2 regions of the Paraburkholderia kirstenboschensis genome follow, and region 1 is predicted to be linked to the other one. Evidence: predicted binding sites of a transcription regulator. Region 1 holds the regulator's gene; the other holds the start of a gene.

Region 1 (4,424 bases):
TCGATGGAAGCGATCATCACCATCGACGAACAACAGCGGGTCGTGCTCTTCAATCCAATGGCCGAACAGGTTTTCGGCTGCTCGGCAATGGATGCGATCGGCGCACCGCTTGAACGCTTCATCCCCGAGCGGTTTCGCGCGGCGCACGCCCGGCATGTCGAACAGTTCGGCGTGACGGGCGTCTCCGATAGGCAGATGGGCCGGCAACGCGTGCTCTCGGGCTTGCGCGCAAACGGCGAAGAATTCCCGATCGAGGCCTCCATCTCGCAGATTCGCGACGGCGGCGCGAGGCTTTACACCGTGATGCTGCGTGATGTCACGGAACGCGTCAGAGCCGAGGAGGCCCAGCAGCGGGCGCGCGAGGAACTGCGCGAACTGTCCGCCAATCTGCAGAAGATCCGCGAAGAGGAAAAGACGCGCATCGCACGGGAACTGCACGACGACCTCGGTCAGCAACTGACCGCCCTGAAAATGGACATCTCATCGGTCGAAGAAGCGCTGGACGGGTCCGCGAGTGAGCTGGTGCGCGACCATTTGCAGGGCATGCGCCGTCTGATCGACGTGACCGTGGCGTCGGTTCGCCGAATCGCCGCCGATCTGCGGCCGGTGATGCTCGACGACCTCGGACTGATCCCCGCAGTCGAATGGCTCGCGAACGACTTCACGAACCGCTACGGCATCGACGTCGAGCGCGACATCGAAACCGGCGACGCACGCTTCAGCCCTGCAGGCGCGACCGCGCTCTTCCGGATCGTGCAGGAAGCGCTGACGAACGTTGCGCGCCACGCCGACGCCACGCGCGTCACCCTCAGCCTGCGCGCTGGCGACGAGGGCGTCGTGCTGCGCATCGCCGACAACGGCCAGGGCGTGCGTCGTGACGGCGAACCGGCGGGCAAGTCGTTTGGTCTGCTCGGCATTCGCGAACGCGCCCACATGCTCGGAGGCGCCGTCGACATTCATTCCGCACAAGGCAACGGTTTTGCATTGAGCGTCATCATTCCAGCGGAGGCGGTGAAGATGCAGGAGTTGCAATCATGACCCGGGTCTTGCTCGCCGACGATCATGCACTCGTGCGCGACGGTCTGCGTCATATTCTCAAGGGCGCAAGCGGCTTCGAAGTGGTGGGCGAAGCAAGCGACAGCGCGAGCACCGTCGCGCTGATTCGCGCATGCGCCGCCGATGTGCTGGTGCTCGACCTGTCGATGCCGGGCCGCAACGGCGTCGAGCTGATCAAACAGATCAAGGACGAAAAGCCGGCGCTGCGTATCCTCGTGCTGACGATGCACGCCGAGCAGCAATACGCGGTGCGCGCGTTCAAGGCCGGCGCGTCCGGCTATCTGACGAAGGAAAGCGCGAGCGCCGAGCTTGTGGCGGCGGTGACAAAGGTGGCCGCGGGCGGCGTCTACGTGAGCCTTGCGATGGCCGAGCGATTCGCGCAGAGCTTGAACCAGCCAACCGACCTGATGCCGCATCAGCGTCTGTCCGATCGTGAATTCGACGTCCTCAAGCGCATTGCCGCCGGTCAGACCATCACGGAGATCGCGGCGGAGCTGTGCGTCAGCGCCAAGACCGTCAGCACCTACAAGACGCGCATTCTCGAAAAAATGCAGATGCCGCACGAAGCCGCGCTGGTGCGCTATGCAATGCGTCACAAACTGGTCAGCGACGAAGAGGACGATATCTGACCGCATTCGCAGCCCCGCTCACGGGCTAGGACGCCTGATGTAGGAAACGCCCTACAGCCCTTCTTCCCTGCCTACTCCAAGTTCGCTGCGCGCCGATTTTATTTTGAGATGGCGCAGCCGATACTTCGAGGCATGAACTCAAGCCTCAACCACCCCGCCCTGCGTGTTTTTCTCGTCGACGATGCATTCCCGGTACGGCGCCGTGTGGCCGCGCTGCTCGGCGCACTCGACGGCGTGGAAATCGTCGGTGAAGCCGAGGAGCCCGGTGCCGCCGTCGCGGGCATCGAGGCCGGCGCAGCCGATCTCGTGGTGACGGAGTTGCATCTGAACGGCGGGAGCGGCATGGAGTTACTGGCCCTGCTCGCGCAACGCATGCCGCACGTCATCGCGATGGTGCTGACGAACCGTTCCGGCGCCTGGTTCCGGCGCGCGTGCCTGACGAGCGGCGCGCAGTACTTTTTCGACAAGACTCGCGAATTCGAACTTGCGCGAAGCACGATCCAGCGGATTGCCAGTGAACATCATGCACGCGCCCTTCTTCAATCAGGAGCACATCATGTCTGACGTTGCCGCTGATCCGGTCAGCTCTCGCACATTCGTCGCGCTGCAAGTTGCACCGGCGCCGGCACAGGGAGCCGCCACCGACCGCGCGCCGCGCAAGGACGGGACGCGCTGCTCGTCGTGCTCGATGCGCCCGATGTGCATGCCGCAAGGCCTGACGCCCGAGGAATTGCAGAGAATCGAAGCGCTGATCTGCACGTCGCGGACCATCAGGCAGGGTGAGACGATCTTCCGCGCGAACAATCCGTTTCAGAGCATCTACGCGGTGCGCGCGGGGTCGTTCAAGACCGTCGTGATGCACCGCGACGGCCGTGAGCAAGTGACGGGCTTTCATCTCGCCGGCGATTCGCTCGGGCTCGACGGCGTGTGCTCCGGTCACCATAGCTGCGATGCGGTCGCGCTAGAAGACAGCAAGGTCTGCATCATCCCGTTCAATCTGCTCGAGACGATGTGTCGCGAAGTGAAGGCCGTTCAGCAGCACGTGCACCGCATGATGGGCAGCGAGATCGTGCGCGAATCGTCGCAGATGATGCTGCTCGGCACGATGTCGGCGGAACAACGCGTGGCCACGTTCCTGCTGAATCTGTCGGAGCGCCTCCGAAAGCGCGGCTATTCGCCGGCGGAATTCCACCTGCGTATGACGCGCGAGGAAATTGGCAGCTATCTGGGCATCAAACTCGAAACGGTGAGCCGGATGCTGTCCCGGTTCCAGCGCGACGGGTTACTTGACGCGCACGGCAAGGACATCCGGATCCTCGATCACGACGGCCTTACTCGGGTTTGATGGCGAGCACGGCTGCGCCCGTCAGACGGCCATCACGCAGATCGGCGAGCGCGCGATTGGCATCCTCCAACGCGTAAGTCGTGGTTTCGAGCGTAAGCCGCGTCTCGCCCGCGATGCGCATGAAAGCCAGCCCATCGTCGCGGGTCAGATTCGCGACTGACAACAGGCGCCGTTCGCCCCACAGCAACGAATAGGGAAACGACGGAATATCACTCATGTGAATTCCTCCGCAAACCACCACGCCGCCTTTCACGACCGCCTGCAAAGCCTGTGGAACGAGCGCGCCGACCGGGGCGAACAGCAAGGCCGCATCCAGCTCGTCGGGCGGCGCCTCGTCGCTGGCGCCAGCCCACGCCGCGCCCAGCCGTAGCGCGAGTTGCTGCGCCGCCTGATCGTCGGGCCGTGTGAATGCGTACACCGTGCGCTGTTGATGACGCGCCACCTGCGCGACGATATGCGCCGCGGCACCGAAACCGTAAATGCCGATGCGCCGCGCGTCGCCCGCCATGCTCAAGGTGCGATAGCCGATAAGACCTGCGCATAGCAACGGTGCCGCCTCGACATCGGAGTACTGTGCTGGCAGATGAAAGCAGTACCGGCTGTCGGCCACAGTGCGTTCGGCGTAACCGCCGTCGATCGTATAACCGGTGAAGCGGGCCTCATCGCAGAGATTCTCCCGAGCCGACAGGCAGTACCGGCAAACCCTGCACGTGTGGCCGACCCACGGCACGCCCACGCGATCGCCGACGGCGAAACCTCTGACGCCCGCGCCCAGTTCCGCTACCGTGCCGACGATTTCATGGCCAGGAATAACAGGCCGTTTGGGACGATCAAGGTCGCGATCGACCAGGTGAAGGTCGGTGCGGCACACGCCGCACGCGTGAACATCGATCAGCATCTGCCCAATGCCGGGCGTAGGGTCCCGCACGTCGTCTTCACGTAGGATCGGCGAGTCACCGTCGAAAACCATCGCGCGCATAGGAATTCCCCTTGTACTTCACCAGCCCTTGTTCGGCCTGGAAGGCCCCCGTGGGCTTCAGTCGCAAAAGCGAAAGTAACCACTGTGCATGAGCACCGGCTTTGCGCCGATCTCGTTGAGCAGGTTCCTCGCGGCGTGTTCGATGCGACGCCAATTCAGTTCGAACGCGGCGAGCAGATCTTCTTCGCGCAGTGAAGCGGCTCCGAAGTGATCCTCCAGCGCCTCGGCGGCAATTGCGCACTGCACGCGAGTGCCATCCACTTCCGCGGGGAACACGACGACGAAATCGCGCGCGCAGTACTCAGGGCACTCCTTGGGAAAATGAATCTTCATGACATCCGCCTGCTTGTAGGGCGTGTGCGGTCTGTGCGCCGCGCGCCTGTCATTAGCATAGGATCTATCCGCGGTGGGTCAA
Region 2 (4,424 bases), 880 kb from region 1:
CACGCCGGATTGTCGTAGTGGTTCAGGCGTCGTGTCATACCCATGAAGCCCAGCACGTAGAGCGGCATGAACGAAGCGTAGAACCCCACGAACCAGCACCAGAACGCGCACTTGCCGAGCTTCTCGTTCAGCTTGAAACCGAATGCTTTCGGGAACCAGTAGTGGAACCCTGCGAGATAGCCGAACACCACGCCGCCAATGATCGCGTTGTGAAAGTGTGCGATCAGAAAGAGGCTGTTATGCAGCACGAAGTCCGCGCCGGGAATCGCCATCATCACGCCGGTCATGCCGCCGATCGTGAACGTGATCATGAAGCCGATCGTCCACAACACGGGCGCGGAAAACTCGAGGCGCCCGCGGTAGATCGTGAACAGCCAGTTGAATATCTTCACGCCGGTTGGAATCGCAATGACCATTGTCATAATGCCGAAGAATGCATTGACGTCCGCACCCGAGCCCATCGTGAAGAAGTGATGCAGCCAGACGAGAAACGCGAGCACCATGATTGCGCACGTTGCATAAACCATGGTCCGGTATCCGAACAGCGGCTTCTTCGAGAAGGTCGCAATAACTTCCGAATAGATGCCGAATGCGGGCAACACCAGAATGTAGACCTCGGGGTGGCCCCATGCCCAGATCAGGTTCAGGTACAGCATCGCATTGCCGCCTGCTTCGTTCGTGAAGAAGTGCATGCCCATGTAGCGATCGAGCCCGAGCAGCGCCAACGCCACCGTAAGGATCGGGAACGTGGCCATGATCAGCACGTTCGAACAGAGCGCCGTCCAGGTAAAGACCGGCATTTTCATCAGCGTCATGCCGGGCGCGCGCATCCGCACGATCGTCACGAAGAAGTTGATGGCCGTAATCAGTGTGCCGACGCCTGACAGCTGCAGACTCCATATGTAGTAGTCCACCCCGACGCCCGGGCTGAATTTCAACTCCGACAACGGCGGATAGGCGAGCCAGCCGACCTGTGCGAATTCCCCGATCACGAGCGACAGATTCATCAGGATCGCGCTAATCGCCGTCATCCAGAAACTGAGTGAATTGAGGAATGGAAACGCGACGTCGCGCGCTCCGATCTGCAGCGGCACCACCAGATTGAACAGGCCGACCATTAGCGCCATTGCCATGAAAAAGATCATGATGACGCCGTGAGCCGTAAAAATCTGATCGTAATGGTGCGGTGGAAGATAGCCAGGCGAGTGATACGCGAGCGCAAGCTGAAGGCGCATCATGACCGCGTCGACGAAGCCGCGCACGAGCATCAGCACCGCGACGACGATATACATGACGCCGATCTTCTTGTGATCGACGCTCGTCAGCCACTCGTGCCATAGCCATTTCCATTTATGGAGCCGGGTCAGTGTCGCCACCACGGCGAGCACCATGACGATCATGAGTGCGCCCGCCCCCATGATGATGGGTTGATCGAACGGGATCGCGGAGAGTGTCAGATTTCCGAGCATATGCTAACCCTTTGTGCGGCAATTGCTGTTCTGCAAATCGAGGACATTGCCGTTGTTGTACTTTGCAATGATGTTGGTGAAGACCTTCGGGTCGACCGTCGAGAAATAGCCGACCGGCTCCTTCTCGCTCGGTTGCGCCACCGAGTTGTACTCGTTCATGTCGAGCCGCCGCGGCGAGGCCTTCACTTTTTCGACCCACGCATCGAACTGCGCGGGAGTGACGGCGAGCGCGCGGAACTTCATGTCGGAAAACCCTTTGCCGCTGAAGTTCGCGGAGATGCCGGCGTAGTCGCCCGCATGGTCGGCGATCAGATGAAGTTGCGTCTGCATGCCCGCCATTGCGTAGATCTGGCTCCCCAGTTGCGGGATGAAAAACGAATTCATCACGGAATCGGACGTGACCTTGAAGTCGACCGGCGTACCCACGGGAAACGCAAGCTGGTTGACCGAAGCAACACCGAGTTCCGGGTAGATAAAGAGCCACTTCCAGTCGAGCGCCACGACCTCGACCTTGATCGGCTTGACCGCCGATTCGATGGGTCGGTATGGGTCGAGTTCGTGTGTGGTGTTCCACGTCAGAATGCCGAGGAACAGAATGATGAGGGTGGGCACGGTCCACACCACCGTTTCGATCGCGGTGGAATGCGCCCACTTTGGTGCATAGGTCGCGCTACGATTGCTTGCACGGTAACGCCAGGCAAACACGAGGATCATGACGATCACCGGCACGACGACGATCAGCATGGTCATTGTCGCCGTACTGATCAGCGACTTTTCAGCCACACCCACGCTGCCCTTTGGATCGAGCACATCGAGATTGCTGCACCCCGCGAGACACGCGACGAGTCCAGCCCCCACGGGTATCAACACCCGTTCAATGGTCTTCTTATTCACCATATCTGCCTGATTTCCATGGACCGATCTGAAACGCTACAAAATGTTCTCGGCATGAAGACCAGACCAATTACTTCATGCGCGGTCGAATTTTAAGAGCGCCCTCCGGCCGGGAGCATGATCTCGGACAAGCTAAATCAAACAATGTCGGCATCGGCATTCGACGTGCGCGCACATGCTCATCGGCGAGCAGTCGCAGGTGCCTGTATGTTTGATCTGCGTCAAGTGTTGCACGCTCGCGGTGGCTCGATTAGCCGCCTCGTCAATCGCAAACACAGGAGGGGAAAAGGCCGTAATGGCGTGACAGGCGCCAGATATTCAACGGCGTGATGGAGGTATTGCAGATGGGGTCGCAGCAGGCCGCTGCATCGTGCCACTATCTGTGCGCTGACACCTGCCGCCGCTGCTTCAGGGCATGGGCCGAGCCTGGCGGGCAAGAGCGTGCGGTGATGCTCCAACAATCGAACGATTGGCGAAGCCGGGTCAGGTCGTTGCGCGCTCCACGATCTGGAAGCCTACGTCGGTCACTTTGTTTTGCTCTATGCCGGCCAGCCGGTCAAGCAGGCATCGCGCCGCGGTGAGCCCGATCCGTGTGCCGTCGACGTGCACCGAGGTAAGCTCGGGCGACGTCTCGGTCGCGAACTCCAGATCGCCGAATCCGCAGATCGCCAGTTGCGACGGCACGCTCAGCCCCAATTGCCTGGCCGCGCTCAACGCTCCAATGGCGAGCAGATCCGAGCCGCAAAAAACCGCATCGATATCGGGCGACTGCTCGATCAGGCTCGGCAATGCTGTTTTACCGAGCGCGACCGAACTAGGCGGCGCGACGAGTACTTCTGCGATGTCGCGAATGCCCGCCTGCGCGAGCCGCTCACGAAAACCGCCGCGGCGCGCGAGCGCGCGCTCGTCGTTTGCCGACACGAGCCCGGGCTTGCGCACGTTCCTTTGCAGGAAGTGCTCGGCCACCGCCACGCCGATCCGGTAATGCGAGAAGCCCACCAGCATGTCGATAGGCTGATCCGTCATGTCCCACGTTTCGACGATCGGAATGCCGACATTCGCAAGCCGCTCGCGTAATGAGTCCGTGTGGGCGACGCCCGTCAGCAGCACGCCTTCGGGCCGACGGCTCAGCACTGCGTCGAGCAGCGCTTCTTCGCTCGAATCGTCGTAGCCGCTCAACGCGAGCAGCACCTGATAGCCCGCGCGCGACATGGTCTCGCTGAACACCTGGACCGTTTCCGAGAACAGCGAGTGGGCGATGGTCGGCACGATCGCCGCAATCAGCCGCGAGCGCGACGACGATAAGCCGCCCGCAAGCCGGTTCGGCACATAGCCGAGCTTTTGCACGACCTGTCGCACGCGTTCGAGCGTTTCGGGCGCCACCGTCGCGGGACTGTTGAACACGCGCGATACCGTGATCGGCGAGACACCTGCTTGTGCCGCGACGTCGGTGATGCGCAGGCCTTTCGGGCCGCCGCGCATGCGTCTGGCGGGCGCCGCCGCGTCGGGCAGATCGGCATCGGCGGCAGCGGGCGGTTTCTGATTCGGCATGAGTGCTGACGGGAGGTTAATGGATCGCGCGCCGTATTCTAAACTGGGCTGAACCGCGCTGACTTTCGCTAAACCGCGGCAAGCCTCAGGCGGTTCAGCCAGACGCGCCGCACACCAAAGCGTGCCTGTACAACCTACTCGGTCACCGGGACAGCATGTTGCGCCCCGCGAGCGCTTTTTTCGCGGCGCAAGATCAGCAACGTAACGACTGCGAATACGAGCAGACAGGTCGCGGGAATCAGCATCGGCGCTTTCGCGCTGCCCGTTGTCTGCCGGACCCACGGCACGAGATTCTGCGCGATGAAGCCGCCGATATTGCCCAGCGAATTGATCGCGGCGATCCCGGCCGCGGCTCGCGCGCCGAACAGGAACTTGGGCGGCAAGGTCCAGAAGCACGGAATCAGCAGATACATGCACGGCGCGCCAAAACATAGCGAGATGAAGCGCAACGTGTTGGTCGGCAGAAACACCGCGCTCAGAAAACACACGACACCCAGCAGCGCCGACACC

Evidence for each region. The regulator FNR, encoded in region 1, switches genes on or off when oxygen is low (the NO sensors DNR and NnrR bind a similar motif). The targets are predictions, from matches to a motif close to TTGATNNNNATCAA.
Region 2: a site for FNR is predicted at 2,575-2,588, ahead of cyoA (ubiquinol oxidase subunit II). Genes of this name have one in related genera too.

The regions. Positions count from the first base shown of each region.
Region 1 is NZ_CP136512.1:2,481,149-2,485,572, reverse strand. Features, by position in the region: gene RW095_RS20070 (PAS domain-containing sensor histidine kinase) at 1-1,038, shown strand, start outside; gene RW095_RS20065 (response regulator transcription factor) at 1,035-1,685, shown strand; gene RW095_RS20060 (response regulator) at 1,818-2,249, shown strand; gene fnr (fumarate/nitrate reduction transcriptional regulator Fnr) at 2,242-3,030, shown strand; gene RW095_RS20050 (zinc-dependent alcohol dehydrogenase family protein) at 3,017-4,009, opposite strand; gene RW095_RS20045 (DUF1488 family protein) at 4,067-4,342, opposite strand.
Region 2 is NZ_CP136512.1:309,863-314,286, forward strand. Features, by position in the region: gene cyoB (cytochrome o ubiquinol oxidase subunit I) at 1-1,469, opposite strand, end outside; gene cyoA (ubiquinol oxidase subunit II) at 1,473-2,366, opposite strand; gene RW095_RS10045 (LacI family DNA-binding transcriptional regulator) at 2,847-3,914, opposite strand; gene RW095_RS10050 (MFS transporter) at 4,049-4,424, opposite strand, start outside.